Regions from separate parts of the Lysinibacillus sp. GW823-FHT06C08 genome, predicted to be linked through region 1. Evidence: a T-box and tRNA genes for the amino acid it is inferred to sense, from the RefSeq annotation. Region 1 holds a T-box; the other holds one or more tRNA genes.
What was found. A T-box is a leader RNA that pairs with one kind of tRNA and senses whether it is charged. The one in region 1 lies ahead of argS (arginine--tRNA ligase), so its partner is inferred to be a tRNA-Arg.
Positions count from the first base shown of each region.

Region 2: it has a tRNA-Arg gene. The T-box ahead of argS (arginine--tRNA ligase) is inferred to sense a tRNA for this amino acid. The anticodon was not compared.

Region 1 is NZ_JBXAHN010000002.1:392,325-407,426, forward strand. It holds gene AC1Q6O_RS09735 (macrolide family glycosyltransferase) at 1-889, shown strand, start outside; partial or broken gene AC1Q6O_RS09740 (GNAT family N-acetyltransferase) at 1,568-2,441, opposite strand; gene AC1Q6O_RS09745 (methyl-accepting chemotaxis protein) at 3,107-4,606, shown strand; partial or broken gene AC1Q6O_RS09750 (MFS transporter) at 4,882-5,302, shown strand; gene AC1Q6O_RS09755 (helix-turn-helix domain-containing protein) at 5,257-5,640, opposite strand; gene AC1Q6O_RS09760 (DUF2691 family protein) at 5,708-6,172, opposite strand; gene AC1Q6O_RS09765 (copper amine oxidase N-terminal domain-containing protein) at 6,347-7,495, shown strand; gene AC1Q6O_RS09770 (hypothetical protein) at 7,645-7,845, opposite strand; gene AC1Q6O_RS09775 (FAD-dependent oxidoreductase) at 8,433-10,319, shown strand; gene AC1Q6O_RS09780 (MFS transporter) at 10,332-11,525, opposite strand; gene AC1Q6O_RS09785 (ArsR/SmtB family transcription factor) at 11,644-11,943, opposite strand; T-box leader at 12,048-12,267, shown strand; gene argS (arginine--tRNA ligase) at 12,313-13,986, shown strand; gene AC1Q6O_RS09795 (MFS transporter) at 14,096-15,102, shown strand, end outside.
Region 2 is NZ_JBXAHN010000007.1:107,155-122,256, forward strand. It holds gene whiA (DNA-binding protein WhiA) at 1-938, shown strand, start outside; gene AC1Q6O_RS16360 (HPr family phosphocarrier protein) at 1,052-1,309, shown strand; gene clpP (ATP-dependent Clp endopeptidase proteolytic subunit ClpP) at 1,361-1,954, opposite strand; tRNA gene AC1Q6O_RS16370 (tRNA-Arg) at 2,272-2,346, shown strand; gene AC1Q6O_RS16375 (basic amino acid ABC transporter substrate-binding protein) at 2,845-3,639, shown strand; gene AC1Q6O_RS16380 (amino acid ABC transporter permease) at 3,720-4,424, shown strand; gene AC1Q6O_RS16385 (amino acid ABC transporter ATP-binding protein) at 4,421-5,143, shown strand; gene AC1Q6O_RS16390 (spore coat protein) at 5,198-5,815, opposite strand; gene AC1Q6O_RS16395 (LemA family protein) at 5,948-6,529, shown strand; gene AC1Q6O_RS16400 (TPM domain-containing protein) at 6,529-7,278, shown strand; gene AC1Q6O_RS16405 (S9 family peptidase) at 7,409-9,679, shown strand; gene AC1Q6O_RS16410 (glutaredoxin family protein) at 9,841-10,074, shown strand; gene AC1Q6O_RS16415 (hypothetical protein) at 10,331-10,453, shown strand; gene AC1Q6O_RS16420 (sugar-binding transcriptional regulator) at 10,629-11,675, shown strand; gene gap (type I glyceraldehyde-3-phosphate dehydrogenase) at 11,804-12,820, shown strand; gene AC1Q6O_RS16430 (phosphoglycerate kinase) at 13,332-14,516, shown strand; gene tpiA (triose-phosphate isomerase) at 14,544-15,102, shown strand, end outside.

The DNA of each region.
Region 1 (15,102 bases):
TATTCAGCCAGACTGCATTGTATCTGACTCTTTATGTATTTGGGGAAAATTATTTGCTGAGAAACTAGGAATTCCATATATTTGTTCGACTACTTCGTTTGCCTTTAATCAGTATACAGCAAAACTAATGAAGCGGAGTTTCATGGAAGTCTGGAGAATGATTCTAGGCATGCGAAGGATTAACAGAAAAATTAAACTATTAAATGATCATGGTTATCAAGTAGAGAATTTTGTATCGTTAGTTCAAAATGATAATGAAACGGACACCATTGTTTACACTTCGAAAGAATTTCAGCCAATGGCGGATACCTTTTCTGAGCGCTATGCCTTTGTTGGACCATCCATAAAGCAGTCTATACCGATACAGAATGATAAAAGAGTTAGAAAAGTAATCTACATCTCTCTTGGGACTATACTAAATCAGAATCAGGATTTTTACCAAAACTGTCTCAAAGCATTTGGGAAGACAGACTATGATGTTGTGATGTCAGTCGGAGAAAAAACTGAGATTTCGTCTCTTGATAGCGTACCAGAAAATTTCATAGTGAAAAACGCTGTAGATCAGATCTCGGTATTACAGAAAGCAGATGTATTTATTACCCACTGCGGGATGAATAGTACGAATGAAAGCCTATATTTTGGAGTTCCAATGGTTTTATTTCCGCAACATAGCGAACAAAGAATGGTAGCTGACCGAGTTGCCCAGCTCGGTGCAGGATTAAAACTTAATAGAAAAACTCCAAAGTATTTAGCAACAGCGGTAGCTGAAGTGCTTACAAATCGAGTATACCAGGAAGAAGCGCAGAAACTGTCAGAAAGCTTTAGGAAAGCTGGTGGTGCAGTAGAAGCAGCTAATGTGATCCTGCGTAAAATTGGAGAGAAATCCTAACGGCTTTGTATTCTGCAAAAGTTTATATGGTGAACAAAACTTCAAGAAGCAGGCGCATTTCTTTATTAATGAATGCGTCTTTCTTCATCTAAAGGGCCAGATTATAGAATAACGTACTTTAACGAAAGGTTCCAAAACGATGCTGTGGGAATTTACTATTCTGTAATCTCCAAACAAAAATTGGATGACAAAGTAACTGGGCTAACCAATGATATTCGAGATAATATCATAGAAGTAAAAGACTCTGCTAAATCAACGGTGAAACAGACCATCAATTTACTCAATATGATGGTGCGAGTTTTCAGTCTGTAGGTAAGCACCGCATTGAACACACGCTGAACAAACACCTGAGAAAACGCTTGCCTTCGTAAAGAAGCATAGTAGGAAATAGCTCAATACGCACATCAGGTTTGGTTTAATGAATTGGCTTCTGTCCGTTACTAGTGAGCTAAAAAACATCACATCGCATTAATATCACCTTTGTAGGAATACCTTGTAACTTCATTTCAACTGCTTTTAATTTTACTTCTTGCGGATAACTCACTCTCGTTCCCATAAAAATAAGCACCTCCAATTGATATTAGGATACATTACCCTAAATTCAATTGAAGATGCTTTTTTGTTTTGTCTAACCCAAAGAGGTCAGTTCAAGGGGCAGCCCACCCCTCTTTTTGTTACCTAATTGAGTTTTATGAAGTATCTTATCTCTTCTTTATCCGTATAAAAGCCAACCGATTCGTATAGAGATAAAGCTGATTTATTTGTCGTTAGTACCATGAGAGTAGCTTATTGTAGCTTATGAGACTTAAGATATTTCAAAGCCTGTGCAAGCGTAAACTTTGCAATTCCACGCTTTCTCCATGGTTCACGGACAAAAACGTCCTCAATTACACCGTAGTCTTCTTCCTACCATGTCGTTAGTCCGCCAATAATAGTGTCTATTTGACGTATGACCATGGATGTCCATAGCTTGTTATTTTTGTATTCAGACAACCTATTAAGACCAAGTGGAGCATCTGGCCAAATTTCAGCTTCAATATCAAGGTAATCTCTTTCCTCGCTAGATGTCTCCATGCTCCAGTGTGAGAATTGAAACTCCTCCTGAAGTTTTAACTCAAGAACCGGTTCAGTCAAATCTCGATTCATGCTATACAAACTATTCAGAGGGAGATATCCTTTTTGGATAAAAAAAATGATTGTTTGCTGTTTCTTTCGAATCGTTACCAACACAAAGTATTGTTCCATATTCTTGAGGTAAAGTTACCTTTAATTGCTTTGCTCTTGTTAAAAGATATTGATAGACTTTGTCAAGCAGAGTAGTGTCCTGTTCTCTTTCATAAATGGTTTTCAGATTAATATATATAGAGTGATTGTTCTCTTTTGAACGACCAGGAGGAACAACGTTAATGATGCTAACTTGCCCCTTAGCGACCATTTTCCCATCTTCAAATGCGCAATAAACGTTACTCCAATTATCTTCGTCCCCGACCCACCAAAACATCGCGTTGTCTTTTGCTGTTACTGATTGGTACAACTCACCAAGTAAAGGCATATCTCCATGTTCAAAGTTACGAATGAAAAATTCTGTTGGTGATTGGCTCAAAATAATACCCCTCTCAATAGTAGGGGGTTCCGCAGTTTAGAGGGCTAGCTATTCGTTTTCCCTTGAAAAATTTGCCCTTTGCTAACATTTGTTCGCTAACAGTAAAATGCTTAATTTACTATTATTACCATTAAAATAACGCACTTTAATACTTGTATCTACAGATTTTTATCTCTATATTAATTTTTTTCAACAAGTATATAATCCAATTTCGAGAACACCCTAATTCTATTCTTTTAATAAACCTTCAATGACAAATTCAATTAAAATTTATGAATATATCATTGATTTATTATGTATTTAAAAAGATTCCTTTGTTTCGCGTTGGATAGCCCGATATGAGTAATCAAAGAATCTCTTTTTATCATATAATTCCTGGATTCACTAGTGATTTGAGTATTTGGATACAGATTTAAAAAAATATATAGTTCTTAAAGTAAATGAGGTAGCCGTTATAAGGTATATAGTGCATCTAAATAATATATTATTTTTCGAGTGCTTTTTAACTATTTTTTCGGTTATAATGAGAAAAACACGAAATATGATTCTAGTTTTATAACTAATGATTCTTGAATTAGTCATGTAATCTATACAATATCGAAGGGGAACTAAGCATGTTTTTAAAAAAAGAACGGAACATAACAATTGGCGATCTTATTAAGTTGAGTGAGGCTCAATTGCAAATGGCTAAACAGGGTCAATATGATTATGAGTATACTTTAGCTTCAACAAATGATGAGGAATTAAAACAGTTAGTACATAATTTAAATCAAGTAAATAGGCTTCGGAAAGAATCTGAAGATCAATTGCAGAAAAAATTGGGTAATGTATTGGAAAGTAATGAAATTGGTCTTTGGGAATTACAAGTATTGAACGGACGCTTGGATGATCCAAACAATGTTTTTACAGCTTCGACAGAATTAAAAGAGCTCTTAGGATTCAATAGTTATGCTATTAAAGACAGTTTTCAAGATTTTTTGAAGGTAATTACAGTGGCGCATCGTTCTGATTTTAAAGAGATGCTAGAGGAGAGTTTAGAAACACAAACTCGTTTTAATATGGAGCATTTGATATGCTGCCGTGACGGTCAAGAGCGCTGGATACAGACTACAGGAATTGCTTCTCATCTTGAAAATGATCAGTATCAAATAATTGGTTTGATGATGAATATTCATGATAAAAAAATAAACGTTGAAAAATTACAGGGATATGTAACACGTTATGATTTAATCAATAAAGCTCTAGTAGAAGCGCCATGGGATATGATTGTAGATCAAGGTGATCCATTAAATCCACAAAATTCCTTTTGGTGGAGTGAACAATTTCGAAGAACATTAGGCTTCAAGGATGAACTCGATTTTCCAAATATTATGAGCTCTTGGAGTGATCGCTTGCATCCAGAGGACAAGCAGCTTGCATTAGATGCGTTTAGTGCCCATTTATTAGATTTTTCTGGGCGTACGCCATTTCAAGTAGATTATCGCCTTCAATTAAAAACAGGTGAATATCGCTGGTTTCATGCAAATGGTACAACGCTTCGTAATAGTGAGGGAGCTCCTTTGCGAGTGGCAGGAACTATTCGAGATATTACACATGAAAAAATGAAAGAGCAAAATGTGCAAGAAACTATGACACGTATGGAGGAATTATCAGCTTCTATTAATCAAATGGTTGATGGCATTAATTCTATTACTATGCAGGCACAGGAACTGGCGAACACACAGGAAAAAACAACCGAAGCTGCCAATGATGCGAAAGGGGTAGCAGATGAAACACAGATTATATCACATTTTATTCGAGAGATAGCAGATCAGACAAATTTACTAGGGTTAAATGCTGCAATAGAAGCCGCACGTGCAGGAGAACAAGGAAAAGGTTTTGGTGTAGTAGCTGAAGAGGTAAGAAAATTAGCAGTTAATTCGGCTAAGGCAACAGGTAATATTGAATCAAGTTTAATGCAAATAAAGGTCTCTATTGATACAATTATTGACTATATGGATAAAATTAGTGAGCTTGCGCAAATGCAGGCGGCTCTTACAGAACAATTGAATGCCTCGGCAGATGAAATTGGTACAATGTCACAGGATTTGGTGGAATTTTCAAAGCAACAATAAAATTAAAGAGTATTTCGCTAGTTGATTATTTAACGTCAAGTGACATTAAAAAAGCTTTTATATAAAGCAAATAGGGGAATTCTCATTAAAATAACCAGGGGCTCATAAAATTTTTTATGAGTATCTGGTTTTATTTATGAGTTTTAAAAAATGCCCTTTTTGGCGTTCAGTACACCGAGTGCTAGCAGAGATATACTTAGATCAACAGCTAAGAGACTACTTAAAAGTCCCACAGTAACATATCTTATTTCTATTTATAAAAAGATTACTAAACAACAACACTTGACGCTGTATTAGGTCCGAATTTAGTAGAAAATATGGGTAGATTTGCACTGTTAATTGGGATTCCTCCCCTTGCGGGACCGTTTATATTATCGTCTATCGCTTTTTGGCAGGGTTAGTGCTTTTATTTTGTTACGTCCTGATCCATTAAAAATTGCAACAATGATAGAAGCAAACAGACAAGAAAATGAGCTTGGAAATAAGACAGAATCCTTAAATAAAAATGCTCTAAATAAAAGAGGTCTTACAGTCGGTGCAACGGTTATGGTTCTTACTCAGATTGTAATGGTTGCTATAATGAGGATGACACCAGTACATATGAAACCTCATGGTCATGGTTTATCGGAGGTTGGAATTGTTATAGGATTTCATGTAGATGTTATGTATCTTCCGTCGATCGTAACAGTGATTCTTGCCTTGTAGTAGTCACGTTCTTCTTCCATATCTTTGAAGTGAATCCGTTTGCCTTTTAACGGATTTTTTATGCCTTTCGCCCCCGATCCAGCAGATGGAAGACGGTTAAACGCGTCAATCGACTCTACTTCTTTAAACTCTCTCACCCATACCTTCACTTGTGAAACATTACGAATCTCGTATTTTTCCGCAATCTTTTGCATACTTTCTTCTCCCGCCAAATAAGCCTGTACTACTTCTAATTTCAACTCAGTTGGATACGTATTATTCTTTCTCGACATCGAAAAATCCCCTTTAAGTATAATGTTATCTACAGCGTACTGTAGTTTTTTTAACATTGTCTACCTAAAGGGGATAATATCAGTTGTGATTTTTGGCAACATAGTTTTTTTAGTAATCAATTAGTTATCCCCATACTGTCAAACTGGTACGCGTATCATTTTCGTTAGTGATATAGTTAATATTAGTGTAATGAAAACTTTTTGCACGTTCGAAAAGTTTATGAGTAATTGACTCATCTTTTGAAAAAATTGAGACATAGCATGAATCTATAATTAAAAGTGCAAGTTCACAAGTGCTCTTTAAAAAATCGTCATAACTTTTAATTTCTACTACCTCTTCCATATTAGGAAAAGCCTTTAGATCCGTAAATATTAAATAATATTCTTTAGTTGAAATATATTCTAAGAATGATGGACCATTTAAACTAACACTGTGGGGGAATAAATCTGAACCAAGTGTTCCTTTTTCTATTTTGTAAGACTCTCCAGGACCTACTGACCAATACCAAGAAGGATCAATGATATTTGAAAAAATATCAGATAAAAACTTGCCATACTCATTATTAATCTCGAAAGAAATACCTCGCATTTTAACATCCTTTCTTCAAACTACTAATTTTATTATAAAACAAAAAAATCTATCAATTACAAAATGTAATTCACTGGGCAACTCTCAATAGAAAAGTGTATAATTTAGCTTATATTGGAAAATGCAGACGTCTATGCATACCTAAAATAAGCAAATCATGTAGGGGAGTATAAAATGAGGATAAAAATTATCATAACAGTAGTCATTTGTTTATGGATGTTGCCATTTAGTCAAACAGCGCAGGCAGCAAATCTTAGTGAACATTATCATGATATTACAGACAATGATCTTCATAACAGTATCATTATGTCGCCTGAAAGCTCAAAGGCATTTGTCAATGGTAATATGGTTTCTGCAGTACAGCCACTTATCAAAGATGGAAGAACCTTAGTGCCACTTCGCTTTATTTCTGAAGGGTTTGGCGCAAAAGTCGATTTCAATGCTAAAAACAATACTATAACTATTAAAAATTCTGATAAAATCATAACCTTGAAAATCGGAAACAAGGCTATTGATGTGAATGGCCACTCGATTCAAATGGACGTTGCGGCTAACCTTCATCATAATTCTACCTATATTCCTTTAAGATATATAGGGGAGGCTTTTGATAAGAAAGTAGTTTATTTAAAAAATGAAAACCTACAACCTTATAGTTTGATTATGATTAGGGATGTAAAGGCAGCGGAGCTTGAAAATCTTAAACTTGTCCGCATTTGTGAATGGCTATTTCAGGGGAAATCAATTGTCTATAGCGATCGTTTTATGGCAGTGATCCAAGAGAAGGGTCAATTATTCTATAGCAATTATTTTTCAGATTTTGAACCATTTGTTTATAAGGAATTTGTTGAGGATAAAAATATCATCAAATTAGGGGATATTTGGATTAAAACAGATATGGGCAATTTTTATATGGACTACGCCTATAACACTACAAGAGAATTTATTTTATATTATGTGGATGGACAATCCATTTCAAGAGTAGCCGTAGAAAAAGCACCGATTAAAGCTGTAAAACCTTATGAGAATAATGTCTATTATCTAACGAGATATGAGCGTGGTATTGTAAATGCTCATGAAACGAGTAATTTAAAATCTGCAACACGAACAAATGGCCAATGGGTTACTGATTATTTAGGCAAGCCAGGGTTTTATTATGGTTTTGATACGATAGGCAATTCATATAACTGGAAAATAAATGATAACGGCATCTATATTTTTGGTTATAATAGGTTTGGCAATTTAAGCTCAGATGATAGAAAAAAAACTTTTGGAAATTACAGGGTAGACGTAAAGGGGCATAATCATGAGGTATTACACCCTTAAAGTTTGCGTATTCATGATATAGTTGGCTGGTTTAGGTTCTGTAGTGTACGAATCCTGAGCTAGTCAATTTTTGCTTACTCGGTTCGTTATGATTGGAATGGGGGCATGGCCATTTGTTTGATTTTACTTTCTGGCACTTACATGTTCTATTATTTGCGTTGCTTTTTAATATAAAAAATAAACCAAATATAATATATGATTACAACTAGTGACAAACCTAATGAAACATATTTATTTTGCTCATTGGGCAAAATAATAATAGAAATAATAGCTAATATAAAGGCGGGGAATACCGTGTAAAACCAGATTCGCACTGCTTTATTTCTAAAAGAAACTTCAAATCGATCCATACAAGCACCTCATTTATTGATCCTAAAGACCATTGTTTGGATAGTTGGAAATGATTTCCTAATAGAAAATATACCATAGTAAAATAAAAAATAGAAGTAAAAGGGTAGGGTGACGGATAAAACTAGCTCATTAAAGGTTATCGATAAATATCTTTTCTCCTGTAACTTTATTTGAAGTTGATGCGTCTACTTAGTAGTGTATTTAACTATTTTTCAAAAAGAATAGTAAATTCACATCATTTACCAAAGGGTTTTTAGTTGCTTGTCGACAAAAATATAGATTAAAATGATTCTGACTGTTTTTTTATTAGGTACAATGTATCCTGATTATCTACTTGTGCCCGCAAGCACATCCCCGTTTTGACTGCTTACTATAAGTGATGAAACAAACCTTGTCTGCAAATCGGAAAAATATCCCAATCCTTTATATGATGGAATACACGATAATTTCATAGAAAAATACTGTAGAAAATGATATGCCTTATGGTCGTAGGCAAAAAATCAATAGGACATTCAGCTCTTTCAAGTGGCAGAAATGATGATAAAATAAACATGTTATTGGAAATATTAACTATCGGAGGTTTATTATGGGTAAAAGTATATTATGGACAGCCACTGCTATCCTAGTAGTTTTACTTGGGTTTGGAAGCTACTACTTTATTAAAGAAATAACGAACTCTATGGCATACAATAAATTAGTGGATGAGTATAAAAAGCCAGTACCCATCAACAATATAGAGTCTGAATATGATGTGATTGTCATTGGTGGTGAGCCAGAGGGTGTCGCTGCTGCGGTTGCTTCAGCTCGTAATGGAGCTAAAACCTTATTGGTAGAAAAACGTGAAGAATTGGGTGGATTATTTACATATGGGATGCTAAATTTTCTAGATATTCCACGTGATGGTCATAATAACTCCATCAGTGAAGGTATTTTTAAAGAATGGCATGAGCTAGTGAGAGGCAATGATGCTTTTGGTATCGTCGGAGCTAAAGCAGCGTTTAAAAAGCTGATTGATGAGGAACCCAATTTAACATTGTCGGTGCAAACGGAAGTTGTCAAAGCGAATCTTCAACAACAGCAACTAACGTCTGTTGAGCTAAAAAATGAATACGGTACATATGTCGTTAAAGGAAAATCATTCATAGATGCTACACAGGATGCGGATTTTGCTACGATGTCTAAAGTTCCTTTCTTCGTTGGTGGTGAAGATATAGGGATAAAGGATAAACGCATGGCTGTAACATTAATGCTTCACTTGAAAAATGTTGATTGGGATCAAGTAAAAAAAGCGGCGAAGTCAGATGTATTTGGCGGGGCTAACTTGAATCATACCGTTATGTGGGGCTTTACAAAGCTTCATGATGAATATACACCTTTACAAGAAGGTACAAGATTAAGAGGGTTAAATTTAGCGCGAGTGGATGATGAATATTTTATTAATGCCTTACAAATTTTTGGTATTGATGGCTTAAATGATCATTCGAAGCAGGCGGCCATTGCTGCTGGTAAAAAAGAAACATTGCATGTACTTAAATATTTACAGGAAAACTTCCCTGGATTTGAAAAAGCAGAAATTGTCAGCTTCCCAGAAGAGCTTTATGTACGAGAAACAAGACATATCTGGGCGGAATATCAATTACCAATGTCCGATATTTGGCAAAACCGAGATCATTGGGATAGCATTGGGATTGCTTCTTATCCAGTAGATGTGCAGGCTCAAACACCCCATGATTATGGCTATGTTATTTCTGCACCAAAGCAATATGCGATTCCTTTCCGATCTCTAGTACCAAAGGATATCGATGGTTTACTTGTTGTAGGACGATCTGCAGGTTATTCATCTTTAGCAGCGGGAAGTGCCCGTATTGTTCCAACCGGTATGGTGACTGGGGAAGCGGCAGGGACAGCGGCAGCACTGGCTCTTCAACAAGATGTTACTTTTAGAGAAATGAGCAAGGATAAAAAATTAATTGCTACGTTAAGAGAGCAGTTGGATAAACAAGGTGCCTATATCGATTCATTTTCTGTGGACTATCCTTATCAGGGCGAATGGTATGATGAAGCCATTCAATCGTTAATTAACTATGGACTTGTAGTGGGCGGTTATGATAATGATTTAAAGGTCGACAGTAAAGCAACGAAAATTAAGTTTGCTAAAATGTTTAAAGAAAGTATGATTCGTGCTGGCGGAGAGAGTACAGCCGATAAGAAAGATAAGCTGGAGATTGTCATAAATAAGGTATATAGCACGGGTGATGAAGCTATTACGCGAGATGAGCTGGCGCAATATTTGGCAGATGTGCTTATCGATGAATCGACTGGAACAAGCTGGGAAAGCTTAATTGATCAAGAAATTGTTACTGAAAAAGTAGCTAAAAAAGTGAAAGACAATAAGCAACTGAAGTTAAAAGAGATGTATGCCATCATGGCAGATGTCATTCATTATATAGAAAAAGAACGTTCCTCTAAATGAGGAGCGTTTTTTTTAATGTGGATCGTTTGAATGCCGTCTGTAACTCATGAAGGTGAATGCAGATGCAATCAGTGCCAACGTTGCTGCTGCCCAGGCAAGATATTCTAGACTCCCTGAATTGATGACAAAGCCTCCTATGGCAGCGCCTAATGCTATCCCCACATTGACGGCTACTGGCGTTAATGAGGAAGCAAAATCTTTGGCTGATGGAGAATACTCTTCTGCTAAATCCATGAAGTATAGCTGAATTGTCGCGTTTACGGCATAAAGTATAACAGCCATTAACAGGATACTTAAAATTCCTAGCCAATGGGAGGACATTGTAAAATAAAAGGAAAATAAGATGAATGCCTGAATGATAAAAATATAACGTAATTTACTTAATCCGTTTCTCTGTGCAATTTTACCTGCTAAAACATTACTAAAAATAGAAAAGAAACCATAGATCAGAAGGACAATGGCTATGTATTTAGTCGGAACACCAAGTTTATTTTCTAAAATAGGCGTAATAAATGTATAGATTGTGTATGTTCCAGCAATGGTGAAAATAGGAATTAAAAATGCAAGTATAACTTTAGGATGCTTTAATAAGGACAATTGATCGGATAGCGATCCATTCTCACCACTTAAACGTTTAGGTAACACAAACATGCTTATGATAAATGCAACGCCCCCTAAGAAGGCAGTTAACCAAAATGTCATATGCCAATTACTCCATTGTCCTATCATTGTTCCTAATGGTACACCCATGACATTGGCAATGGTAAAGCCGGAAAATATCGAAGCAATGATAGTGGATCTTTTTTCTTTTGGAATGACCGTATTAGCAATGGACATAGATAGAGCTGTTAAAACACCACTGACAACAGCAGTCGTAATTCTAGAGCCCATTAGCACAACATAAGTGCTAGATAAAGCACTAATTATATTTCCAAGAATGAAAATGGCAATTAATACTAACATAAGTGGATATTTCGGAAATCTACTGACAAAGCCTGTTACAATAGGGGTGCCTATTGCATAGGCAATGGCGAATCCAGAAACCAATGTGCCTGCTGTAGCAATCGAGATCCCTATAGATGTAGAAACCTCAGTTAATAGCCCTACAATTACAAATTCACTTGTCCCCATGACGAAAGTAAGCAAAATAAGCGTAAATGCTAAAATCTTATGCTTTTTACTAAGCGTTTGTTCTTCATGAACCATTGTATATTGATACCTCCTTATATTTATATATCGAGAATTATTGATATATTAGATGTAATATCGGAACCTATATCTATTTATCGTGAATATTCGATATAATACTTGAATAGAAACCCACTTAATCATTTTGGGTTTCTGATACTAAAAACATTGCAATTTCTTGGACAGTTTCTTCTTTTAATTTGTAATACGTCCATTGACCATGACGAAAAGATTCAAGGAGACCAGCTTTTTGCATCATAGTTAAATAGTGAGAAACGGTCGATTGAGAAGTTTTTGCTTTTTCCTGAATATCCCCTACACAAACGCCTCCTTCAATACTCACTTTTGGAAAATGCTTCTCAGGTTCCTTCAACCACTGTAAGATGTTTAGCCTTGTCTCGTTTGATAACGCTTTAAAAATTTCAATAGGTTCCATGTCTCAATGATATATCGAATTATCTCGATATGTCAATGATTAATTTTATACAAAAAATTATTGACGTCAAGAAAGGACTCCTGTAGAATATGTCAAAATCATAGAAAAATTCGATGATAAAGAGAGTAATTGATGGGACAACTGGAAAGCGAGTTAGGGATGGTGTGAGCCTAATACAGAAACCATGAATGAAGCGCACTTTGGAGAAGGTTCTCGAACTACTAGTAGAGAATAGCGGGGCGTCACCTCGTTAACAATGGAAAGTGGTCATTATGAATGGCAACTAGAGTGGTACCACGGGATTACTATGCTCTCGTCTCTAATTATAGAGGCGGGGGCTTTTTTTATTGAAAATGGAGGAGGATATACATGAATAAACAAATTGCAAACAGTATTGCTGAAATTTTAAAGCATCAGCTAACAGCTCAAGACGTGGAACAATTGCTAGAAAAACCAAAAAGTTTAGAAGTTGGCGATGTGGCATTTCCATGCTTCACCTTGGCTAAAATATGGAAGAAGCCACCTCAACAAATTGCTGCGGAAATAGCGAACCAATTGCAAAATGAGATGATCCATCAGGTGCAATCCGTTGGTGGCTATGTCAACATCTTTTTAAATCAAGCAACAGTAACGCAACAAGTGTTGGGCCTTATTATGCAGGAACAACAAAATTTTGGTACGAATCAAAATGAAATGGGAAGTGTCGTCCTCGACTTTTCTTCGCCCAATATTGCTAAACCGTTCTCTATGGGGCATTTACGTTCAACCGTCATTGGGAATGCCTTGGCAAATATTGCAGTTAAAAATGGTTACCAGGCTATTCGTATTAATCATTTAGGGGACTGGGGCACCCAATTTGGCAAGCTTATCGTTGCGTATCAAAATTGGGGTGATAAGGAAGCCATTACAGCATCTCCTATTGAGGAATTATTAAAGATTTATGTTAAATTTCATACGATGGCCGAACAAGATCCTACATTAAATGAAATGGCTCGCGCCGCATTTAAAGCATTAGAGGATGGTGATTCAGAGGCGTTAGCATTGTGGCAATGGTTCCGCGATGTATCGTTAGATGAATTTCAGGCTATTTATCAGCTGCTAGGTATCAATTTTGATGAATATACAGGAGAAGCCTTTTACAATGATAAAATGACAGAGGTTGTGACAGAGCTACAAAGCAAAGGACTCCTAATCGAATCAGAGGGTGCTTTTGTAGTAGAGATGGAGGGAATGCCTCCTTGTTTAATAACAAAAACAGATGGCGCCACGCTTTATGCAACTCGTGATTTAGCGGCTGCCTTTTACCGACAGCAACAGTATCAACCGAACAAAATTTTCTATGTAGTTGGCAATGAACAAACGCTCCATTTTAAACAATTATTTCAGGTGATTGAAAAGATGGGGTATAGTTGGGCAAAAGATTTACAGCATGTACCGTTTGGGATGATGCTTAAAGATGGTAAGAAAATGTCCACACGTAAAGGTAAAGTGGTGTTATTAGCGGATGTGCTAGCCGAGGCGATTGCCACAGCTAAGCGTAATATAGAAGACAAAAACCCTCATTTACAGCATAAAGAGCGAGTAGCGCAGCAAGTAGGAGTTGGAGCGGTTATCTTTAATGACCTAAAATATCATCGTTTAAACGATATTGAATTCTCCATCGAGCAAATGATGAATTTTGAAGGGGAAACAGGTCCTTATGTACAGTATACCTATGCTCGTATTTGCTCTATCTTGGCAAAAGGCGATGTGCCCTCTCACATAAAGACATTTGCTCCATTAGGGCAGCATGCTTGGCCAATCATTTTATTATTGGAACAATTTCCGAAGGTTGTGGACACCGCTTTTAATCAGGCAGACCCATCCATTATCGCAAAATATGCTTTACAGCTAGCACGTTTATTAAATAAATATTACGCTAATCAAAAAATATTAACCGATGATGCCCAGCAAGCTTCACGTCTAGCGCTTTGTCATTGTGTGGCGATAGTGTTAAAAGAGTCATTAGCTTTATTGGGCATTGAGTCGCCAGAAAATATGTAGTGAACGGTCGCATATTGAAAGCATTGACCATTTATAGAATACATGGTAAAAGGATAGAATAATAAAAGAAAATTCTTCCATTGACTGGCAGCAGAGGGGATTAAATCAAATGGGTAAAAAACAATGGACTGTTTCACTGATTTTAGTCGTAATAAGTATATTCTTTGTAGCACTTAATATGAGACCCGCAGTAACGGGAATTGGGCCACTCTATAATGTCCTCATGACAAACTTACAGGTTTCCAATACGAGTATGAGCTTTCTCACATCTATCCCAGTTTTTTGCATGGGTTTATTTGCTCCGATTGCTGTACCATTTCAGCGTAAGCTTGGAACAAAATTAGCAATCGTGCTGTTAATGGTTATACTCATCTTCGCAAATGGGCTACGCTTTTTCCAAGAAAGCTATCTTTTATTAGTTGTCACTAGTTTTGCGGCAGGCTTGGCTATTGCGATGATTGGGCCTATATTAAATGCATTTATTAAGAAAAAATTCCCTCAACGCTTTACAATTGTTATTGGTATTTATTCATTTGGCATCGGCGTTGGTGCGACATTAAGTGCAGCATTAACAGTGAGCTTTTATCAATATTTTGATAATCAGTGGACAGTTGCACTGGGCATGTGGGCCTTACTTGCTATGGTCGCCCTTATTCTATGGAGCTGGGCAATTCCGAAAGAACAAGGAGCAGATGGTGAAGAATTAGCTAAAAATGAACCGGCGCGTAATCCTTGGGTAACTGGGCGCGCTTGGTCAATTTTATTGTATTTTGGCTTACAAACCTCACTGTTTTTCTCTATGATGTCGTGGCTTACACCTCTTTTACAGGACAAAGGAATGACGCTTAAGGATGCGAGTATGATGCTGACGTTTATGTCTATTGTACAAATGATTGGGAATATTGCTGTGCCGATGCTTATGGAGAAATGGACTAATCGATTAGCATGGGCAGTGGCATTAGGCTGTTTAGGGCTGATAGGCTTTACATTATTATGGCTTTTATCAGGTATTTATTTGTGGTTGGCCGTATTGATAATCGGCATTGTTCTAAGTGGGCTATTTCCGATCGGCCTGCTGTTACCGCTTGATGAAGCTAGAAATGATCAGGAAGCCAA
Region 2 (15,102 bases), on a different contig from region 1:
CTTCTGAAACGAAAAAGGAATTAACCCAAATAGAAGCGGACAATCATTGTATGAAAGCAGAAGTTTCTGCCCTAATTCGTATGAATGGTTCATTATCCTTTGCGAATAAACAACTAAGCTTGGACGTGCAAACTGAAAACGCTGCAATTGCAAGAAGACTATATACGATTATGAAAAAATTGTATCCGTACAATGTGGAATTACTAGTTCGTAAGAAAATGCGATTGAAAAAAAATAACGTATATATTTGCCGTGTAAGAGAAGGAGCGCGCGAGCTGTTAATTGATTTAGAAATCATCTCAGACGACTTTCAATTTAATCATACGATCTCAAGAAAGCTCATTAAAAAAAATGGTCAAAAAAGAGCCTATTTAAGAGGTGCATTTTTGGCAGGAGGCTCTGTCAATAACCCAGAAACGTCCGCCTACCATTTAGAAATTTATTCTTTATATAAAGAACATGGTGAAGCATTGATGGATTTAATGAATGAATTTGAACTCAATGCCAAAACAATTGAACGCAAAAAAGGCTTTGTTACTTATTTAAAGGAAGCGGAAAAAATTTCTGATTTCCTTAATATTGTAGGCGCCCATCAGGCAATGATGAAATTTGAGGATGTTCGGATATTGCGAGACATGCGCAATAGTGTCAATCGTATTGTGAACTGTGAAACAGCCAATCTAAACAAAACAATTGGAGCAGCATTACGGCAGGTAGAGAATATTCGATTTATTGAAAATTCTATTGGACTTGACCAACTACCAGAAAAGCTTCGTGAAATTGCACGATTACGAGTAGAGTATCAAGATGTTACGTTAAAAGAACTTGGTGAAATGGTATCCAGTGGTACCGTCAGCAAATCAGGTGTCAACCATCGTTTAAGAAAAATAGACGAAATAGCAGATGCATTAAGACGCGGTGAAAAAATAGGTGGTTAAGTTTTCATACTTTTCAGGTATGAATGTCATGCGTAATCGCTTATTGTTCTTTTGCTAGTAAGTAAGGTAAGATAAAACTAATAGATGAACGGTAGTGAAGGGGAGTTTTGAGAATGATCGAGAGAAGAGTCCAGGTTAAATTAAAATTAGGACTACAAGCTAGACAAGCGGCACTATTTGTGCAGGAGGCCAATCGTTTCAGTGCGGATATCTTTCTAGAAAAAGATGAAAAAAAAGTGAATGCCAAATCGATAATGGGTGTCATGAGCTTAGCGGTTGCGAAAGGTACCGAAGTAACGTTAAGTAGTGAAGGCAATGATGCCGAGCAAGCGGTTACAGCATTAGCTGCAATTATTGAAAATGAAGATTAACAAACAAATAAAAATGCCTCTCAGAGTAATTTTCTGGGAGGCTTTTTAGTATTATTTATTATCCGTACTACGGTGCATAATGTGATCGATTAAACCATATTCTTTTGCACGTTCAGCTGTCATGAAGTTATCACGATCTGTGTCTCTTGCAATGACTTCAAGTGGTTGACCAGTGCGTTCAGATAAAATGCCGTTTAATTTTTCACGTAAGAATAAAATACGTTTAGCAGCAATTTCAATTTCTGTCGCTTGACCTTGTGCGCCACCTAGTGGTTGGTGAATCATTACTTCCGCATTTGGTAATGCAAAACGTTTACCAGGTTCACCCGCAGCAAGTAAGAAAGCTCCCATTGATGCAGCCATACCAATACAAATCGTTTGAACTTTTGGCTTAATAATTTGCATTGTGTCATAAATAGCCATACCAGCCGTAATTGATCCACCTGGCGAATTAATGTAAAGAGAAATGTCTTTGTCTGGATCTTCTGCTTGTAGGAAAAGTAGCTGTGCGACAATGGAGTTCGCCACATTGTCATCGATAGCACTTCCTAAAAGGATAATGCGGTCTTTAAGTAGACGTGAATAAATGTCATATGCACGCTCACCACGGCTTGTTTGTTCAATAACTGTAGGAATTAAATTCATGTTAAATCCTCCTTCAAAAAACTAAATTCGATTACCTTTGCTGAAATCTACATTGTTTATTTCAGCTGTAACCTTATCATACACATTATAGTCAGGGAAGGTCAAATATTAACCCTGCTAAAGTGAAATTAATTAAAATAAAAAAAATAAATTCTTTTTGCATTCTATGGTTGAATTATATGTGATACGTTTGTATAATAGGTAAGGTTATAAGTTTGAAAGTACAGGACACTATTTTGCAGGTATGCTTCAAAAGAGGATTATCTACATCATGCTTTTCGTAAGCCTAGGGTGAGTACTTTTTTTTTGTGTTTTTTGCCCTCGTGGTGTAATGGATAACACGTAAGATTCCGGTTCTTGCACTGGGGGTTCGATTCCCTCCGAGGGCGCCATTTTACTGAATATTGATATACTGTAATAGCTCAATCTCCTAATAAGTAGTTTAGCAGCCTGCTTAGTGGGGATAGAGAGGAAAAGTAATGGGAATACTGTCCTAGTTGGCATTATTCCCCTATTTATGCCTTTCAAACCTTCAAGAAAGCAACAACTCCAAATTATTTTTTAGTGAACATACTGTCCGTGAAGGCTAGTAATAGCCGAAAAAAGAATCCTTTCTGAGGGGATTCTTTTTTTTTGTTTAAATTTATCGAAATTTGACATCGCTTCTATTGTATATATATTAGTTTTAGGTTCGATATCTTGTTATTAATGCTTATTTTTTCTATATAAATGGTTTTACCATTAATTAATATGAAAAAATATTTAGTTTTATGCGAAAAGTTGTTGTGCAAATACTATAATATTAATATAATTGACCTAATAGTCTAACATTTCCGAATTGCGAAAAATAATACGCAGGATGGAAAATTATCGAAATAGGGGGAAATGCAATGAAAAAAACAGCTTGGATGTTACTTATGATGATAGCAGCGCTAACTTTAGCACTTGCAGGATGTGGCACAAAGGACAATGCCTCTTCTGGTAGCACACCTTCAGAAGGTGCGGATGGCAAGAAAGTATATAAAGTAGGTACAGAAGCAACTTTTGCACCGTTTGAATCTGTTGACGATAAAGGGAAAATTGTGGGGATTGATGTCGATATTTTAAAAGCAATTGCTGATGAAATGAATTTCGAAGTAGAGTGGAATAATATTGGTTGGGAACCCGTTTTCCAAACAATTAAAAACGGTGAAACACATATTGGTGCTTCAGGGATTACAATTACAGATGAGCGCAAAGAATCATTCGATTTTACTGAGCCATACTATGAATCTCAATTATTAATTGTTGTGAAAGAAGATTCAAAGATTAAATCATTAGATGAATTAAAAGACAAAAAGGTGTCCGTACAAATTAATGCTACTGGCCATATGGCAGCTAAAAAGCTACAAGGTGAAGCAAGTACAAATATTATGGCTTTTGAAAGTCAGCCAATCGCAATTCAAGAAATGCTAAATGGTAATGTTGATGCAGCTATTGGAGACAATGCGGTAGTATACGAATATATTAAAGCGCATCCAGATCAAAAAATTAAAGTCATTCAAGATGACGCATTCGAAAAAGAATATTATGGCTTTATGGTTCAAAAGGGGAATAAAGAGCTTTTAGATAAATTAAATGAAGGTCTGAAAAAGATTAAAGAAAACGGTAAATTAAAAGAAATTACAGGTACTGATTTCGAATAATATGGTAATGCCACTCGCCAAGCAGTATGCTAGCGACTCATTTAATTGATGTAACTTTAAAGGGGAAATGGGGTTTTCGGATGGACATCTTTGACCTACGCTGGGACATTGTCTGGAACTACCGAGATATGTTTATACGAGGTATTGGCGTAACACTTATTTTGACACTTAGTGGTTATTTTGGCGGTATTCTTTTAGGACTGTTTTTAGGACTAGGGAAATTATCAAGTAAAAAATGGATATATTGGCCATCAAAATTATATGTTGATTTATTCCGCGGAACACCAATGCTTGTTCAAATTTTATTAATACACTTAGCCGTTATTCCAACCATTTTTGGACATTCTTTAGGGTATATGGTTTCAGGGATTACCGCGCTTATTTTAAACTGTGCTGCTTACAATGCAGAAATTTTCCGTGCAGGTATCCAAAGTATTGCAAAGGGGCAAATGGAGGCCGCTCGTTCTCTTGGTCTTACACATAACCAAGCGATGCGTAAGGTTATTTTACCGCAGGCCTTTAGACGCATGATCCCGCCATTAGGGAATGAATTCATAGCATTATTAAAGGATTCCTCACTAGTAACAGTCATCGCTGCACCAGATATTCTATATGCTAGTAAAGTTGTTGCAGGTGCAAGCTTCCGTTTCTGGGAACCGTATATTGTTGCTGCATTACTATATTTAATATTAACGTATGGTGTAACGAAGATTGTTGCATTTATTGAGAAACGATTTAGCAATAGTTATGTCCCTCGTAAGGCAGAAGGGCGGGAAGCAAGATGATAAGAATTGAGAACCTACACAAATATTTTGGTAAGCTAGAAGTATTAAAAGGGATTGATTATGAAATCCAAGAAAAACAAGTTGTATGTGTCATTGGGCCTTCTGGTTCAGGAAAAAGTACTTTTTTACGTTGCATTAATATGCTAGAAGAAGTAACGGACGGTGCTATTTATATTGAAGATGTGAAGATCAATGATCCGAAAACGAATATCAATGAGATTCGAGCAGAGGTGGGAATGGTGTTTCAACAATTTAACTTATTCCCTCATATGAACGTCATCGATAATGTCACGATGGCTCCCATGCAAATTCGTAAAATGAGTCGTCCAGAAGCTGAAGAGCTTGGGCATGAGCTGTTAAAAAAGGTGGGTCTCGACAGTAAAGCCTATAATTATCCTGAACAGCTATCAGGTGGACAACAGCAGCGTGTAGCTATTGCACGTGCATTAGCAATGAAGCCAAAGGCCATTCTATTTGATGAGCCTACTTCAGCTCTTGATCCTGAAATGGTAAAAGAGGTGTTAGATGTAATGAAAAATCTAGCGGCTGAAGGGATGACAATGATTGTAGTCACACATGAAATGGGCTTTGCTCGTGAGGTTGGTGATCGAGTAGTCTTTATGGATGGTGGCTATATTGTGGAAGAGGGGTTGCCTGAGGAATTATTCGGAAACCCACAAAGTGAACGTACGAAAGCATTTTTAGGAAAAGTATTATAATGAGAAAAGGCAGTCCATGATGAGAATTCATCACCATGGACTGCCTTTTGATTTTTAATGAAGGGGATTAGAGGTTGTATCGTATGCATTAAGCATCGTTTGCATATCTTGTTGAGAGTACTGAGGCACTTGATAATAGCCATGTTTATTTTGGTAAATGGATAATTCATAGGCCATTTCAATGCAGTTGGGAATACTATCAGCAACAACACGACGAACAACAGGGTTTGTCGTTTCTGTTGCAGCAGCCGTCATACATTTTGCTGCTCCCTTTTGAGCGCCTAGTAAGAAACCAGAAATGGCTTCATCATTAATTTCATTAGCGTTTTGCATTGGTTTTTTTGGTTGGCCTGGAGTTAAGCCATATTTAAAGTCATTGCCTGTTTCCATTTGGTAACGTCCCGTAGGAACAGATGGATCATGACCTGTTTTAAAGGACTCAACAATCGTATTATACATACCCAATGTAAAATTATATTGGCGATCCAAAATGCTGAGTAATTCTTGATCCTTTACTTGTGGACGTAAAATGATCGCTTGGTTCATACCAGCGATAATTTCACCAATTGCTTCATGCATGTCCATCATTTCGTGTCCACCATGATTTAGACTATGTTGTTGATTGAAATTTGTTTGATTGGATGATGATTCATTGTAAAACGATTGTGACAAAAAAAACGCCTCCTCATATAATTTTTGATGCAGTATTTAGTATGTCAAGCCAAATGATTTTCATACGGTATAAATGCAAAGGCAAAAATGTAGACTAACAAAAGGAAATGCAAGTCAAGGAGGTTTTAGAAAATGAAGAAATGGTTTGGACCAATTGGGATAATTGTTATCATTCTTATCGTGTTAGCCTTAGTATTGATTCCTAAATATAACAGTTTAGTAACAGCTGAGGAAAATGTAGATTCCAAATGGGCGCAAGTTGAAAACCAGCTCCAACGCCGCTACGATTTAATTCCCAATTTGGTTGAATCTGTGAAAGGGTATGCGAATCACGAGCAACAGATCATTGCGGATATTACTAACGCACGTGCTCAAATGGGCAATGCTAATACTCCTGAACAGCAAGCTGTTGCGAATGATGCTTTATCTGGTGCGCTTAGTCGTTTACTAGTAGTCGTGGAAAACTACCCGAACTTAAAGGCAGATGCAAATTTTCGTCAGTTAATGGATGAGCTTGCTGGCACAGAAAATCGCTTGGCAGTTGCGCGCGAGGATTATAATAATGAAGTACAACAATTTAATAAGCATGTTAAACGCTTTCCTGGCAATTTAATGGCAGGGATGTTTGGATTTGAACAAAAAGAATACTTTAAAGCCGCTGCGGGTGCCGAACAAGCACCGTCTATTGATTTTAGTCAATCGGGTACACAGTGATGAAGCGTTGTATTATACAGCTGCTTATCGTTTGCTCAGTGCTTCTTTTTAGCATGACTATGACGAAAGCAGCAATACCTTCACCAATGAAAAATACGTATATCCATGATTTTGCAAATGTCTTATCTTTAGATGTAAAACAGGAGCTAAACCATTATTCAGAGCAATTAGATAAAGGGACAGGTGCTGAAATCATGGTCGTAACCGTTGATAGCCTTCATGGGCAGGAGGCGAAAATGTATGCGACAAAGATGATTCGTTCCTGGGGCATTGGGGACAAAGAGAAAAATAATGGTGTCCTTATACTCGCTACATTTGGACAGGGCGAAGGCCAAAATGATGTGGTGATAGCTGTAGGTCAAGGCTTAGAAGGAGCATTACCAGACGGTAAATTAGGGCGTATTTTAGATAATGCATTTTATCCCTTTGCAAGTGAAGGTGATAATGATCAAGCCTTTCTAGCTACATATGCGGAGGTCTTTCGTACTGTAGCTGAAGAGCATAATTGGAATGGTGAATTACCTGCAGGTGCAAAGGAGGAGGAAGGAATGCCCATCTGGCTCATTATTGTCATCGTTATAATAGTCCTCATTTTTTCTTCTTTTTCAAAAGGCGGAAGAGGCGGACCTCGTGGGAGAGGCTACGGCGGTTATCCTGGTGGCTTTGGTGGCGGACGTTCAGGTGGTGGCGGTTTTGGAGGGTTTGGTGGCGGCTCTTCAGCAGGTGGAGGGGCAAGCCGAAAATTTTAATACTAACGACAAGCGAGCTAATTATTTAGTTCGCTTTTAATATGAAAATATTGACAAAAATACAAATAATGGTATAATTTGAATATATCGACTATCGATATAACGTAAACTGATATAGGGAGGAATCATTTTGAAAAAAAGATTTTTAACTGCATCATTAGCAATTATTTTAACAACTGCTACGGTTATTCCTGCAACATTGCAAGAAGTACGTGCTGCCAATGAAACAAATGTTGTATTAGCACAAGAGGAACATCTTTCAGCACAGGAATTTCTGGATTTAGCAGTAACAGCTTTAACATTCCAGCATGGCTCTGATTCAATGCGTCAACAAATTAAGGATCAATGGGTAAAGGCTGGAGAGATTTCAGACTTAAGCGCTATTATTAAACGTGATCAAGCAGCTAGGATTTTAGTTAGAGCTGCCAATAAAGAAGGAAAAGAAAAGTCACTACCAGAGTATTTAAAGAAGGCCAATAAGCTTGGTTTCTTTAAGGGAGTATCTTCAAGTACAGATTTTATTACGAAACAAGATGCTGGCAAACTCCTTAACAATGTTAAACATATAAAAAATGGTTCCAATAATAAAGGAGTAAAAGAAATTTCTGTGGAAGATTTTATGAAAAATCCAGGGAATTTTGGCTACGAACTTTCCCCTGATGGTAATTATATTACATTTGCCTCTGAATGGGAGAACCGCTCGAATGTATTCGTGAAAAAAATGAATGATAATAGTGAGCCTGTTCGTGTATCAAGCTCAAAGGATCGAGATATTGCAGGTTTTTTTTGGAAGGATGATGCTTTACTTTATTTGAAAGATAAAGGTGGAGATGAAAACTTCCATATTTATTCTACAACCTTTAACGGTTCTGTGGAAAAAGATTTAACGCCATATCCTAACGTAACGGTAGGAATATTGGATAGCTTACAGGGTGTAAAAGACGAAATTCTTATTATGATGAACAAAGAGGATGCTACTGTTTTTGATGTGTACAAGCTAAATGTAAAGACGGGTAAAACGACTCACGTCGCCAAAAATCCTGGCAATATTACGAACTGGTTAGCAGATCGTAACGGCAATGTACGTGTAGCTGTGGCTACTGATGGGGTGGAAGGTACTGTCCTTTATCGAGATTCAGAAAAGGATGAATTCAGATCATTTATTAAAATCGGTGCTGGGGATGAAGTGATGCCGATAGCTTTCTCGAAGGACAATAAGTTTATTTATGCTACATCCAATAAAGGCCGGGATAAAGTAGAAGTGGTGAAGTATGACTTACAAGGGAAAGAAGAAGTAATCATGTCCAATGATGAAGTGGATGTTTCGGGTGTATTGTATAATGCTGAAAAAGATAAATTATTGTATGGTGCGTATGCTACGGATAAAATCCATTATCAATTCTTTGATAAAAATTTTGAAAAGTTATTCCGTAAAATTCAAAACAAGCTTGGTGTTCAAGAAAGCCAATTGGGCATAAACGATTACAATAAAGAGATGACAAAATTTATTGTAAGTGTATCGAGTGACACCATCTATGGAAAATATTATTACTATGATTCAACAACAGATGAATTAACAGAATTAGCAACATTGAGCCCTTGGTTGAAATCTTCAGAGCTTGCAGAAATGCATCCTATCTCTTATAAGAGTCGTGATGGATTAATTATAAATGGTTATTTAACATTGCCGAAAAATAAAAATGCTAAAGATCTACCTCTTATTGTAAACCCACATGGTGGACCGTGGGCTCGTGATATGTGGGGATTCAATCCAGAAGTACAGCTATTAGCAAATCGTGGCTATGCAGTGCTACAAGTAAACTTCCGTTCCTCGACTGGATATGGGAAGGAATTCCTTCAAGCTGGTAATAAGCAATGGGGCTTGAAAATTCAAGATGATATAACGGATGGCGTTCAATGGGCGATTGACCAGGGTATTGCAGATCCTAAACGTATCGGTATTTACGGTGCTTCATTTGGTGGTTATGCTACATTAGCTGGCATTACGTATACACCAGATTTATATGCGGCAGCAGTTGATTATGTTGGTGTATCTAATATTTTCACACTATTAGATACAATTCCACCATACTGGGAAACTATGCGAGACATTTTTTATGAACGAGTAGGTCATCCAGAGAAAGATAAAGAATTATTATCAGCGGTTTCTCCGGTCTTCCATGCAGATAAAATTAAAACACCTTTATTTGTTGCACAAGGCGCAAATGATCCACGTGTCAACAAAGCGGAATCCGACCAAATTGTCGAAGCTTTACGTGCTAGAGGTGTAGATGTAGAGTATATGTTAAAGGATAATGAGGGCCATGGCTTCGCGAATGAAGAAAACAGAATCGAATTCTATAATGCCATGTTGAAATTCCTTGATCATCATTTAAAATAACATAATAGCCAAAAGGCATTGATGTGCTTGTTATTCGCACTCAATGCCTTTCATTTTTCTAGTAAGCTTTTGAATGAATCCACCACATAGTTTACAATCGTTGTAGCTAGCATTGTCATCGTTCAACGATGAAGAAATAATAGAAACAGGAGGTGCCATCCATGATTGTTCAATTTTTTAGTCGAGCTAATTGTCCATTATGTGTAGAGGGCTTACATACATTAAAGCTTGTACAGGAAGATGTAGCGTTCGATATTGAAATAGTTAATATTGAAGAGGATGATCTCATACACGAAAAATATATGTTAATGATACCTGTAGTAGAAAAGGATGGGGTCGTTATCCAATACGGTAATCTGGATTATGCTACATTGATGGAGTACTTGGGCAGTTAAGTTCTATGTCTTTAAAAAGATAATAACGGCGTAAATCGCTCTATTGTTAATTGTCATTCATACAATTCACAAATTGTTCAATGAAAGCGGTTTGAATTTGAACAGTTTGTGAAGACCTTCACATTAGTCTTTTATTTTATAAAAATCGGAGTAGAATAGGTATCAAGTAAGACGTTGTTATAAAACAGATAATGAAAAGTATCACAAATTCTAGTGGTTGTTATATTACAAAAGCGATGTGAAGGGAGATTTTACAATGTGGGTTATTACAGTATTTGAAAAAAAGGACGTTCGTATTTTTGAATTTACAAATAAAAATGAAGCAACAAAAGCTTTAGAAGGATTTAAGAAAAACGCAATTTTATCTTTCACAAAATAAGCAAACCAAAGTCCCGTAGCTAATGGCAAAGCTATGGGGCTTTTTTTTAATCCAAAACTATACAATTACTTGCACTTTCCAAATATGCGTATTATAATAAAATCATAAGTGGGACACAAAATAATATAGTGGGACTTAATTGAACCCACCACTATTAACAAGGGAGTAGATAAATATGTTCACTATTCCAGAGGCACAGCAAAGGCTACTTCCTGAAATGTATCCGCTTCTGCAATCTAGATATCGTATTTTGCAAGCCGTTCAACTTATGCAACCTATCGGGCGTCGAACACTCGCAGATTCATTGAAAATGACAGAGAGAGAAATTCGTAAAGAAACTGACATTTTACGTGAACAAGGGTTATTAGATTCGCAAAAGTCGGGTATGGTATGTACAGATGATGGTGAAGAAGTCATTGAAAAACTGAGAGCCATCGTTTATGAATGGTCTGGTTTAACCCAGCTTGCAAAATTGCTTGAACATCATTTTGGTATACAACATGTTGTTGTTGTACCAGGTGACTATAGTGAAGACAATACAATCCTAACCTTGCTTGGCAAGGAAGCAGCATTGCAATTTATGTCTACTGCTTTTGATGAACAAGTTGTAGCGGTCACTGGTGGAAAATCAGTTGCCTCTCTAGCTCAATTTTTACATCCATTAGAGGGACAAAAAGATATTACCTTTGTTGCCGCACGCGGTGGAATTGGTCATGAAATGCAAATGCAAGCGAATACGCTTGTTGCAACATTTGCCATGCAGATGGAGGAACAATACCGTACATTATTTTTACCTGAGCATTTAAGTGAGCAAGCATATCAAGCAATGCTAACAGAGCCTATGGTAACTGAAATGATGGCGTATTATGATCGAGCAGATTGCGTGATCCATGGCATTGGATCGGCAGAGGAAATGGCGATTCGACGTAATTCATCTTCTGAGGATTTGCGAATTCTTGAGGAGAAGGGCGCGGTAAGTGAGGCATTTGGTTATTACTTTAATGCCGATGGTGAAATCGTACATCGTATCCGCACGATTGGTATTCAGCTTGAACAGGTAAAAAATAGCCAGCAAGTTATTGCCGTGGCAGCAGGAAAACAAAAGGTCAATGCGATGCTTTCTTATTTTAAAGTAGCGCCAAAGCAAACGATTTTTATTACAGATGAAGCAGCCGCAAAAGCCATTGCCGCTACTTTATCTACTGACAGCCATTTTGATTGATGGGTGTGAGCATTACCATGTCACTCGATCTCAAAAAATGTTTAAGCATTTTTTGAATGAGCATAAAAGCAATTTAACGTCTCTATTTCAATGGAGGCAGACATTACACATTATTGGAGGAATTAACAATGGCATTAAAATTAGCAATTAATGGATTTGGACGTATTGGACGTTTAGTATTTCGTGAGGCAATGAAGCAAAATGAATTTGAAGTAGTAGCTGTAAACGACTTAACAGACGCAGGTCAGCTTGCACACTTATTGAAATATGATTCAGTCCACGGTATCTATGATGCTGAAGTCAATGCAGATGAAGATTCTTTCGTAGTAAATGGTCAACGTATAAAAGTATATGCTGAAAAAGATCCTTCACAATTACCATGGGGTGAATTAGGAGTAGACGTAGTTCTTGAATGTACTGGTCATTTCCGTTCAGTGGAAGAAGTAGGTAAGCATATTGAAGCAGGAGCTAAAAAAGCAATCCTTTCTGCACCAGCAAAAGGAGAAATGCCTACATTTGTGATGGGTGTTAACCATACAGACTATAACCCAGCAACAGATGATGTTATCTCAAATGCTTCTTGTACAACAAACTGTCTTGCGCCTGTAGCGAAAGTACTTGATGAGAAATTTGGCATTGAACGCGGTATGATGACAACAATCCACTCTTACACAAACGATCAACGAATCTTAGACTTCCCACACTCTGACCCACGTCGTGCACGTGCAGGAGCGGTATCTATGATTCCAACAACAACTGGGGCAGCGGTAGCCGTTTCTAAAGTATTACCACAATTAAAAGGTAAATTAGATGGCTTCTCTATGCGTGTACCAACACCTAACGTATCATGTGTAGACTTAGTTGTAGAATTAAAAGCAGATGTAACGAAAGAAGCAATTAATGCGGTATTAAAAGAAGCATCTGAAAATGAATTAAAAGGCATTTTAGACTACAACGAACTACCATTAGTTTCTATTGATTATAACGGTAACCACCATTCTTCTACTGTTGATGGTCTTTCAACAATGGTATTAGAAAACAAAATGGTGAAGGTTCTAGCTTGGTACGATAACGAAATTGGTTACTCTACTCGCTTAATGGACTTAGCTTTATACATTGCTGAACAAGGGTTAAACAATAAATAAGTATCATATTTCAACATTTTGAGTAAAAAGTGTGACATAATACTGCTTTTTATGCACAAAAAGTATAGCCTTTATAATATCGAATAGATATAATATACAAGGGTAATGGGAGTAAGGGTTAACCCTTACTCCCTTTTTGTCTAAATTCAGCAGGAAATACCCACCTCTATAGGTAATGAGATGAATACACAAATGGCTCTCTTTAATGGAGTGGGTGTCCAAACACCGACTACATCAAGATAATAGCCTAGCGGATGTCACAGATTTTGTTGGGACTCCAACACTAATGCGTAATTCATATATGGTGTTTGCAAGACATAAAAGGGTACTTTTGCTACTATAAAAACAAGTATTAGGGTTCATTATCAAAAGTTGGAGAATCATATGCACATTAGATGGTGACCCCGAAAAAGTACCAAGATGACTTTTCGATTTAGGAAGCATGGTGTGGAGCCAAGATGGGTAAAACACAATGATGTAAGACTAAAACAGCTTTGAAGGGAGTTTCTTCATGTTAAATAAGAAGACAATGAAAGATATTGATGTAAAAGGTAAACGCGTTTTTGTACGTGTTGATTTTAATGTTCCAATGGCGGATGGGGCCATTACAGATGAAACACGTATTCGAGCAGCTATTCCAACAATTGAATACTTAGTAGAGCAAGGTGCAAAAGTCATTTTAGCTTCTCATTTAGGTCGTCCAAAGGGTGAAGTAAAAGAGGATATGCGTCTAACAGCAGTTGGTATTCGCTTAGCGGAGCTAATGAGCAAACCAGTTACGAAGCTAGATGAATCTATTGGGCAAGCAGTGGAAGAAGCTGTTGCGAGCATGCAGGATGGAGACATTTTACTTCTTGAAAACGTTCGTTTCCATGCAGGCGAAGAAAAAAATGATCCAGCTTTAGCACAGCAATTTGCTCAGCTAGCAGATATTTATGTCAATGATGCTTTCGGTGCAGCTCACCGAGCACATGCTTCTACAGAAGGAATCGCCAAGCACATTCCTGCAGTATCAGGTTTCCTAATGCAAACGGAATTAGATGTACTTGGTAAAGCGCTATCGAATCCTGAACATCCATTTACAGCGATTATCGGTGGTGCCAAAGTTAAAGATAAAATTGGTGTAATTGAAAGTTTATTAGAAAAAGTAGACCACTTAATTATTGGTGGTGGATTATCATTCACGTTCATTAAGGCACAAGGCTACGATATTGGGAAATCTTTATTAGAAGAAGATAAAATTGAGCTAGCAAAATCATTTATTGAAAAGGCAAAAGCAAAAGGCGTGCAATTACATATGCCAATTGATGCGGTAGTGGCTAATGAATTTTCACAAGATGCGGAAACAAAAGTTGTGGATGTTGATGCTATTCCTGCCGATTGGATGGGGCTAGACATTGGGCCAAAAACAGCAGTTCACTATGCAGAGGTCATTAAAAATTCTAAATTGATTATTTGGAACGGACCAATGGGTGTCTTTGAAATGGATAAATTTGCGAATGGTACAAAAACAGTGGCTGATGCAATGGCAACTACATCCGGTTATACAGTAATCGGTGGCGGTGACTCTGCAGCGGCAGTTGAAAAGTTTAAAATAGCTACTAAAATGGATCACATTTCTACAGGTGGCGGTGCTTCACTTGAGTTAATGGAAGGTAAAGAGCTTCCAGGAATTGTTGCACTAAACGATAAATAAGCCAAATAAAAAATCGGAGGCAAGACGATGCGTAAACCAATTATTGCAGGTAACTGGAAAATGTTTAAGACATTTGAAGAAGCTATACAATTTGTAGATGCCGTACAGGATAAACTTCCTTCTAATGAGAAAGTAGACGCTGTAATTTGCGCACCAGCACTTTACCTACCTACTCTTGTGCAAGTTGCTAGTGAATCAGAGCTAGCTATTGGTGCCCAAACGATGCACTATGAAAATGAAGGTGCCTTTACTGGTGAAATTAGCCCTGCACAGCTAGCAAGTGTGGACGTGGACTATGTTATATTAGGACACTCAGAACGTCGCGAGTACTACAATGAAACAGATGAGGCTATTAATAAAAAAGTAGCAGCAGCACTTGCACATAATATTGTACCGATTATTTGCTGTGGTGAAACGCTAGAGGAACGAGAAGCGGGAACGACAGAGCAAAAGGTTGCGGGCCAAATTAAAGCGGCACTTGCTGGATTCGAAGCGCAGCAAGTAGAGCATATGGTCATTGCCTATGAACCAATTTGGGCAATCGGTACAGGTAAAACGGCTACAGCCGATGATGCCAATCAAGTTT